Regions from separate parts of the Plantactinospora sp. GCM10030261 genome, predicted to be linked through region 2. Evidence: riboswitches for the same ligand, from Rfam matches in the RefSeq annotation. Region 2 holds a riboswitch; the other holds the start of a gene.
What was found. Region 2 has a riboswitch for cyclic di-AMP ahead of ACFQUZ_RS23390 (coiled-coil domain-containing protein). Riboswitches for the same ligand answer to the same signal wherever they lie in the genome.
Positions count from the first base shown of each region.

Region 1: it holds a riboswitch for cyclic di-AMP, as region 2 does, so the genes downstream of both, ACFQUZ_RS07925 (NlpC/P60 family protein) here and ACFQUZ_RS23390 (coiled-coil domain-containing protein) in region 2, are expected to answer to the same signal.

Region 1 is NZ_JBHTDD010000005.1:27,274-31,470, forward strand. It holds gene ACFQUZ_RS07920 (N-acetylmuramoyl-L-alanine amidase) at 1-1,327, opposite strand, end outside; cyclic di-AMP (ydaO/yuaA leader) riboswitch at 1,560-1,697, shown strand; gene ACFQUZ_RS07925 (NlpC/P60 family protein) at 1,711-2,742, shown strand; gene dcd (dCTP deaminase) at 2,825-3,406, opposite strand; gene ACFQUZ_RS07935 (pyridoxamine 5'-phosphate oxidase family protein) at 3,503-4,090, shown strand; gene ACFQUZ_RS07940 (zinc metalloprotease) at 4,119-4,197, opposite strand, start outside.
Region 2 is NZ_JBHTDD010000022.1:39,414-43,610, forward strand. It holds gene ACFQUZ_RS23385 (right-handed parallel beta-helix repeat-containing protein) at 1-682, opposite strand, end outside; gene ACFQUZ_RS23390 (coiled-coil domain-containing protein) at 825-1,844, opposite strand; cyclic di-AMP (ydaO/yuaA leader) riboswitch at 1,855-1,986, opposite strand; gene ACFQUZ_RS23395 (alpha/beta fold hydrolase) at 2,228-3,067, shown strand; gene ACFQUZ_RS23400 (carbohydrate ABC transporter permease) at 3,129-4,076, opposite strand; gene ACFQUZ_RS23405 (carbohydrate ABC transporter permease) at 4,073-4,197, opposite strand, start outside.

The sequences.
Region 1 (4,197 bases), on a different contig from region 2:
CACCCTTGGTCCAGCCGGTGCCCCAGAACGGCGCCCGCAGCAGGTCGAAGTAGTGCGACCAGTCCCAGTACGGGCCCGGATCCCAGTGCATGCCGGCGACCGCGGCGGGCGTGATGCCGGGCACGTTGTCGTGGCCGATGATGTGCTGCCGGTCCAGCGGGATGCCGAGGCTGGTGGCGAGGTAGCGGACCAGCTTGGCCGAGTTGCGGTACATCGCCTCGGTGTACCAGGTGCCCTGGGCGGCGAATCCCTCGTGCTCCAGGCCGATCGACTTGGCGTTGACGTACCAGTTGCCGGCGTGCCAGGCCACGTCCTTCGTCTTCACGTGCTGGGCGATGTGGCCGTCCACCGAGCGCAGCGTGTAGTGCCAGCTCACGTAGGTCGGGTCCTGCACCAGGTCGAGCGTGGTGGCGTAGCTGCCCTCGGTGTCGTGGATGACGATGTACTCGATCTTCTGCCGGCCCGGCCGGTCGGACAGGTCGTGGTTGCCGTAGTCGCCGACCGTCGGGCCGTACTGCTCGTACGGCGCGGGGATCCACTCGCAGGAGATGGTGGTCGGGCATTCCAGCCCGTCCGGGCGCGGTTTCGGTGCGCGTAGTCCGACCCGGCCGAGCCACGACCGCGCCGGTTCGACCGCCCGGGCGGGCAGCCGCAGCCGATGCCCGTCGTCGGTGGTCCGTTCCGCGCCGGCCTTGATTGTCGCGTACACCTCGTTGGCGAACGCCGCCGCCGCGTCCGTGGTCTCCGCGCCGGAGTACCGGGCGACCGCGCCGAACCAGGCTGCCGGGTCGCTGCCGGCACCGACCGGCCCGCCCAGCGCCTTCTGGTACGCGGTGAGCAGTGCGGCGCCGCCGCGGATGTTGCTGGTCGGGTCGGTACGCAGGGCCGCCGGGTCGGCTCCGGTGAGGCGCGCCGCGGCGTCCATGGTCTGCAGGGCGGGGGCGTCCGGTGCGGGGTCGGCGACTGGCCGGTGAGCGTCGAGCGCGGGCCGGGCCGAGTCGCCGCGCGGATCCTCCGCCGGGCCGTAGTGGCCGGACCGGGGCTGGTTGCGCACGTGTCGCGCGTCGGTGAGGTGCATGGGTCCGTAGCCGGCCGCCGTGCTGGGGGTGCCCGCGTTTGTGTTCCACCGGGACTCCAGGTAGGAGACGCCGAGGAGCACGCTTTCCGGTACGCCGTACTCGGTCGCGGCCCGGGCGTACGCCCGCTGCCGGCCGTCGGTACCGGGGTCGGCGGTGGCCGGTCCGCCGGCCGGGACGAGTGTCGCCACCGCGACCAGTGCCGTGGCGATCAGGACACGGCCGCCCGGTGGGGGTTCGGGACGGTGCATCGGACCTCCTGGTTCCGGGGATGCTTCCTGGTCACCCTGGCCCGCGATCGTGGTTCACGTCAACAGATGTCGATTCGAAGTAGGCGAATGCAAGAAACCTTCATGACGTGACGTTGTGTCACAGCCCGGAGTGTTAAACGACGCACCGGGTCTCCGGGCTTGCGTCCATCAGGCGCCCTGCCTACTCTTGGTCACCGTCGAGCGGTGACGGTCAGTCCAACCGGGACGACGACAACTCGATACGCCGAATCGTCGACGTGCGAACCGGGGACCCACGCACCACCGGGGTGAATCCGCAGAACCTGCGGTAGGGCGTTTCTCTTCCGTCCGAACCCGTCAGCTAACCCGGTAGGCGGAGCAGGGGAGAAGGAGTATCAGCCTCGGTGGCTAGCCATGCCTGGCGACCGCGGCCCGCTCGTCCGGCGATTGCCGGTCGACGCGCCGCCCGGTCGCGTCCGCGTTGGTCCGTCCTGTCCACCGCCCTCAGTGCGATCGCCGGACTCGCGATCACGCTTGTCGGCGCCGCGCCGGCCCAGGCCGAACCGTCGGTGACAGAGATCGAGAAGCAGATCGACGTCGCCTGGAACAAGCTCGAACCGGTCATCGAGCAGCACAACGCAGCCCGCCAGGAGCTGGGCGCGAAGCGCAAGCAGGCCGACGCGCTGGCCAAGAAGATCGCGCCGCTGCAGGCCGAGGTCGACCGGGTCACCGGAAAGATCGGTGGACTGGCCGCCAACGCCTACAAGGGTGACCAGGCATCGGTGGTGAACGCGCTGCTCACCACAGGCAGCCCGACCGGCCTGATGGACGGGCTGGAGATCCTCGACCAGTACAGCCGCAACCGGCAGCGCGAGGTGCGGGCCGCGGTCGAACTCAAGCACAAGTACGAGGAGCAGAAGGCGCCGCTGGACCTGCTCATCGCCCAGCTCGCCAAGTCCGAGGCCGAGTTGGGGGCCAAGGCCAAGGAGATCAACGCCGAGGTCGACCGGTTGCAGAAGCTGCGCATCCAGGCGTACGGCAATGGTGGCGGTGGGGTGTTCCGGCCGGCACCGTGTCCCGCGGTCTATCCCGGTGGCGACTCCGGCAAGGTGGTGAAGTTCGCCTGTGCCCAGATCGGTAAGCCGTACTACTGGGGCTCGGACGGACCCAGTTCGTACGACTGCTCCGGCCTGATGCTGCGGGCCTGGGCCCAGGTCGGTGTCAGCCTGCCGCACAACGCGGCCCAGCAGTACAACCGCACCAAACGGGTCAGCCGGAGCCAACTTCAGCCCGGTGACATGGTGTTCTACAGCGGCCTCTCGCACGTCGGGATGTACGTGGGTGGCGGGTGGATTGTCCACGCACCGCAGAGCGGTGACCACGTCCGGATGAAGCGGGTCGACGACGGCAGCATCGTGGGTTACGGCCGCCCATAGGTTATCGAACGGCCCCTTCCTATCGCGTTTCGCGCCTGGGAAGGGGCCGTTCGACGCTCAGGTGTGCAGCGGGCCGCGTGGCTCAGTGGTTGGGTGGCCAGGTCCGCCAGTTCCGCCAGGACCGGCTCGGCGTCGGCCCGCGCTGGTGCTGGTACCGCGAGCCGTAGACCTCGGAGCCGTACGGGTGCTCGGCCGGTGACGACAGCCGGAAGATGCACAACTGGCCGATCTTCATCCCCGGCCACAGGGTGATCGGCAGGTTGGCGACGTTCGACAGCTCCAGCGTGACGTGCCCCGAGAAGCCGGGGTCGATGAATCCGGCGGTCGAGTGCGTGAGCAGGCCGAGCCTGCCGAGTGAACTCTTCCCCTCCAGTCGGCCGGCGAGCTGGTCGCCCAGCGAGATGACCTCAAGCGTGGACGCGAGCACGAACTCGCCCGGGTGTAGCACGAACGGGTCGCCGCCGGGGACCTCCACCTCCGAGGTGAGGTCGTCCTGCCGCTCCGCCGGGTCGATGTGGGTGTAGAGGTGGTTGTTGAAGACCCGGAACAGCCGGTCCAGTCGGACGTCGATGCTCGACGGCTGCACCAGGGCGGGCTCGAACGGGTCGAGGCCCAGGTTGCCCGCCTTGATCTCGAGCACCAGGTCCCGGTCCGAGAGCAGCATTGCGCCACCATATCGGCCGGGCCGGCTCGGTCATCCGACCGGGGGACCCGCCGTGTCGCGGTGGCTCCTCGTACAGGTGTTCGATAGACTGATCACATGGCTTCCTGGACCGAATTCGCCTCCGACGAGCCCCGCCTCGCCGAGAGCATCCGCGGCCTTCTCCAGCAGTACGGACCGGGCCTCGGCTACCTCGCGACGGTGCGCGCGGATGGTGGGCCGCGGGTGCATCCCGTCTCCCCCGTGATCACCCCCGACGGGCTCTACTGTTTCGTGGTCGACTCGCCCAAACGGCGGGATCTCGAACGCGACGGCCGCTACGCTCTGCACTCGTTTCCTCCCGAGGACAGCGACGACGAGGCGTACGTCGCCGGTCGGGCCCGTCCGGTGACCGACGAGGCGCGGGTGGCCGAGCTGGCCGACACGCTGCGGGCGGCACCGCAGGTGGACTGGCGGCTCTTCGAGTTCACGGTGGACGTGGCGATGCTGGCCCGCCGTGGTGACGGCCCTGGTCCGCTGACCGGCCGGCCCGCCGAGCGTCCCGCGGTGCAGGTCTGGCTCGACCCGTCGGCGGCGCCTTCCCCGGCTCGGGGGTCCGGCGGTTCACGGCGGGCCCGCCCGCGCCGCGTCAACCAGGTGCCGGTGGGAAAGCAGGTTCCGCTGGAAACGGCGGTGCCGGCCCCGTGAGTCGGAGCCGGCACCGTCGAGGGTTCGGTCAGGACGCGCGGTACGCGTTCCACGCGGTAAGCATCCGGCTGGCCTGGCCCGACGTGAACTGGTACATGCACGAGTCG
Region 2 (4,197 bases):
TTTCCTGGTCACCACGGAAGTAGACGCCCCAGTCACACTCCAACATCTGGTTGTCGAGCACCGCGCAGAAATCGGCGTCCGCGACGAAGACCGTACAGTTGAACGGGCTGGCCACGGCCGAGCCGTGCCCGCACCGACGCATTACTGAGCCCACGACTCGGGTGTGGTGCGCACCGGGCTGAATACTCACCGCACAGCCGGCGATGTCGGTGAACGAGCACCGGTCGACCGTACTGCCGGCCGCGCTGCCCTCGACGATCACGGCCAGGCCGCTCGCCTGACCGTTACCGTCGAAGACCAGGCCGCGTACGGTGTGGCCCGCACCCCGCAACCGCATGAGGTTGACGGCGGCGCCGGCCTTGACGGTGGCGCCGCTCGCACTGATCACCTGAGGTGCCGCCTGGGCGACGAGCAGCGTGCCGGTGACCAGGTAGGTGCTTTCTGGGCCGCCGAAGTCGACGCCTCGGTTGGCCGCCAGGCAGGCGTTTACCGCAGCGGTGTCGTCCGCGACGCCGTCGCCGACGGCGCCGTAGTCTCGCGGCGAGGCGGCCGGCGTCGCGGCGAGGGCTGACGTCGTCGTGGGGGCCGCGGCGGCCGGGGCACCCGACCCGGCGATGACGCTGCCGAACGCCACCGGTGTGCCGTACAGCAATGTCCGCCTGGTTACCTGCTGACTTTCCATGACCCCTCCCCCGAATGTCGGAATCGGGGCGGATCATAACCGATCAATGGCTTGGGTTCGGGGCGGCCCGCCAGGCCCCGGCGCGCGAAACGGCCCTCGGCGGGATTCGCCGAGGGCCGTTCGGTCGTGCGGATCGGTGCCGCTAGAGCATCGACATGTGTACGTGATCGGTATGGTCCGACGGGCCGCTGTAGGAACTCCAACCGGTGGTCGGGAACCAGATCTGCTTGTACCAGATGATGTAGTAGATGCCGAGCCGGTCGGCGTTGCGGACCAGGAACGCGGCCAGGTTGTTCCCGTACCGCCGCTGGTCGGTGTTCTGTGCCGAGACGAACCCGGACTTGACGAGCGACCAGTCGCAGGCGCGGCCCTTCGGGTGTTCGAACGGGCCGCCGGAGCGGTGACAGCCGACAAAGCGGGTGAAGCCGGCCTTGCGCGTCTCGTGGTACGCGTTCAGGGTGCGGCCGGTGACGCAGCCGGAGGTGGTCGGGTCGTTCTTGTTGCAGGACTCGCTGGGCCAGCCGCCGTCGGAGTCCCGGGGCGCGGCCTTGGCCACCGGCGAGGTGGAGGCGACGCCGACATCGCGGATCGACCGGTTGCCGCCGAGCAGCTTGAACGCCTTGTCGGCCTCCTGCTTCTGCTTGGCCATCACGTTGGTCTGTCGCTGCTGCTCCGCGATCTGGACATCGATCAAAATCTTGGCCTGGGTGGCGCGGTTACGGGCGTCGTTCAGCGCGCCGATCTTGCTGTCGTTGACCAGGTTGACCTCGTGTAGCCGGGCGGCGCGGTCGACGAAGGTGTCCGACGACGCGCTGTTGAGCAGCATCGCCGCACCGCCCAGTCGACCGGTCCGGTAGGACGAGGCGGCGATCGTTCCCACCTCGGGCATCAGCCGGTCGATCTCACCCTGGGCCCGGGTCATCTCGGTGGTCAGCTGCTGCTGACGCTGCTTCGACTTGTCCAGCTTCCCCTTCGCCTGGACGAACGCTCGGTTCGTGGACTCCAGCCAGTCGCTGAGCAGGGGTGGTGGCTTCTGCGTCTCTCCGTGACCATCCGGTGCCGGAGCGTCCGGGTCTGCTGCGGCTGGGGCGGGGGTGGCCAGGACGGCGATCGCCGCCACTGCTCCGACGATCGGGGCCAACCAGCGGTGTCGGCGCGGCATCGTTGCTGTCTGTTCCTTCCGTCAACCGCCGACCGGGTTAGCTGACGGGCGCGGGGCGGAAGTGGCCCCTACCGCTGTCGCGGATTAGCCCCAGGTGCTCGGGTCCCCGGCTCGCCTCGCGGCGATTGGGCGGCGGCACCGCAGGCGCCAGGCGCGCCAGAGGCGGTGACCGATTCGCGAATTTACCTCATCGGAGCAGCCGCGATCCAGCGCATGTGCCCAGTTCGATCGTCCTTTCCGGAGGGTTTCACGGTATGCGGTCGTCACCTGTCGCTGGGTGGCCGGACCGGCTCCGGAAGGCCGGCGGAAGTATCCCGACGTAACCGTCCGAATACCGAACAGCTGACCGGTCGTTGGTCAGCTGGACCGGCTAACCTCGGACAGTGATCGAGACCGACATCACGGTGGAGGACGGGCACCGGCTCCACGTCTACGACACAGGCGCCGGACCGGACCGCCGGCTGGCCGTCTTCTGGCACCATGGCACCCCGAACATCGGGGCACCCCCGGAGCCGCTCTTCGCCACCGCCGCGGACCTGGGCATCCGTTGGGTGTCCTACGACCGGCCCGGCTACGGTGGATCGACCCGCCGGCCCGGCCGCGACGTGGCGTCCGCCGCCGGTCACGTCCGGGCCGTCGCCGACGCGCTGGGCATCGACCGGTTCGCGGTGATGGGCCACTCAGGGGGTGGCCCACACGCGTTGGCCTGCGCCGCGTTGCTTCCCGATCGTGTGCTCGGCGCGGTCAGCATGGCGGGGCTGGCCCCGTACGACGCCGAAGGGCTGGACTGGTTCGCGGGCATGGTGCCCTCCGGGGTGGCATCCCTGCGGGCCGCCGCCGAAGGTCGGGCGGCCAAGGAGGCCTACGAACTCTCGGGCGTCGAGTACGACCCGGAGTTCACCGCCGCGGATCACGCTGCCCTCGCCGACGAGTGGTCCTGGCTGATCAGCGTCGTGAACCCGGCGCTGGCGAACGGTCCTGGCGGACTGGTCGACGACGACATCGCCTACGTAACCTCGTGGGGCTTCGACCCGGCCCGGACGACCGGCCCGCTCCTGCTCCTGTACGGCGACCGGGACCGGGTGGTGCCGCGGGCGCACGGCGACTGGTTGGCGCGCCGGTGTGCCGCCGCCGAGTTTCGGACGACGCCAGACGACGGACACGTCTCGATCCTGGCCTCCGACGCGGCGAGGGCGCTGCACTGGCTCCGGGAACGCGCTTGAGCGCGAGGCAGGCCCTCAGCCAGGCGCTAACTGCTCTGCCTGAGGGGCCCAACCTTCGCACTCAGCCCTTGCGGCCCTGGGTGGCCACTCCCTCGATGAAGTAGCGCTGGCCGAAGCTGAACAGCAGGAGCATTGGCAGCGTCACGAGCAACGAGGCGACCATGACGTACTGGTAGTCGCCCTGGCCGCCGGCCGTCGGGCTGTACTTCGTCATGGCGTACGCGATGCCCAGCGGCGCGGTGAAGTCCTCGACCGATCCGGCGTTGAGGTAGATCAGCGCGCCCTGGAAGTTGTTCCACGCCGCCTGGAACTCGAACAGGAACACGATGATGAACGACGGGATGGACAGCGGCATGGCGATCCGCCAGAACAACTGCCAGTAGCTAGACCCGTCCATCCGGGCCGCCTCGAACAACTCCCGGGGCAGGCCGAGGTAGAACTGGCGTTGCAGGAAGATGTAGAAGGCGGAGCCGAACAGGTTGGCCCCGAACAGCGGCACCCAGGTGCCGAGGAAGCCGGTCTCCTTCCAGATCAGGTACATCGGGATCATCGTCACCGAGGCCGGCAGCATCATGGTGCCGAGGACCAGCCCGAACAGGATGTTGCGGCCGGGGAACCGGAAGTACGCGAACCCGAAGGCCACCACCGAGCTGGAGATCGAGACCGCCGCGGCGGCGAGTAGCGCGATCGCGACGCTGTTGAACATCCAGTTCAGCAGCGGCAGTTGATTCCAGATCTCGACGTAGTTGTCGAAGCGCCACGTTCGCGGAATGAGGGAGTTGTCGAACACCTGGCTCGCCGGCTTGAGGCTCGCCGCGATCAACCAGACCAGCGGATACAGGAACAACGCCGCGAAGCCGACGAGCAGCGCCGTCAGCAGGATTCGGCCGACGGTCCACTTCGTCGGCGGCGGCTGTGGCTCGACCGCCTTCTCGGTGGGTGCGGCGTCGACCGCCTCGGCCAGCGCGGGAGCCGGTGGGGGTGCGGTGCTGGGGCCGATTGTCGTCATGACCGGTCTCCCTCGTAGTACACGAAGCGGTTGCCGACCTTGACCTGGATGAAGGTCAGGATCATCAGGATGACGAAGAGCAGCCACGCCATCGCCGCCGCGAAGCCGAAGTTGAACTGCC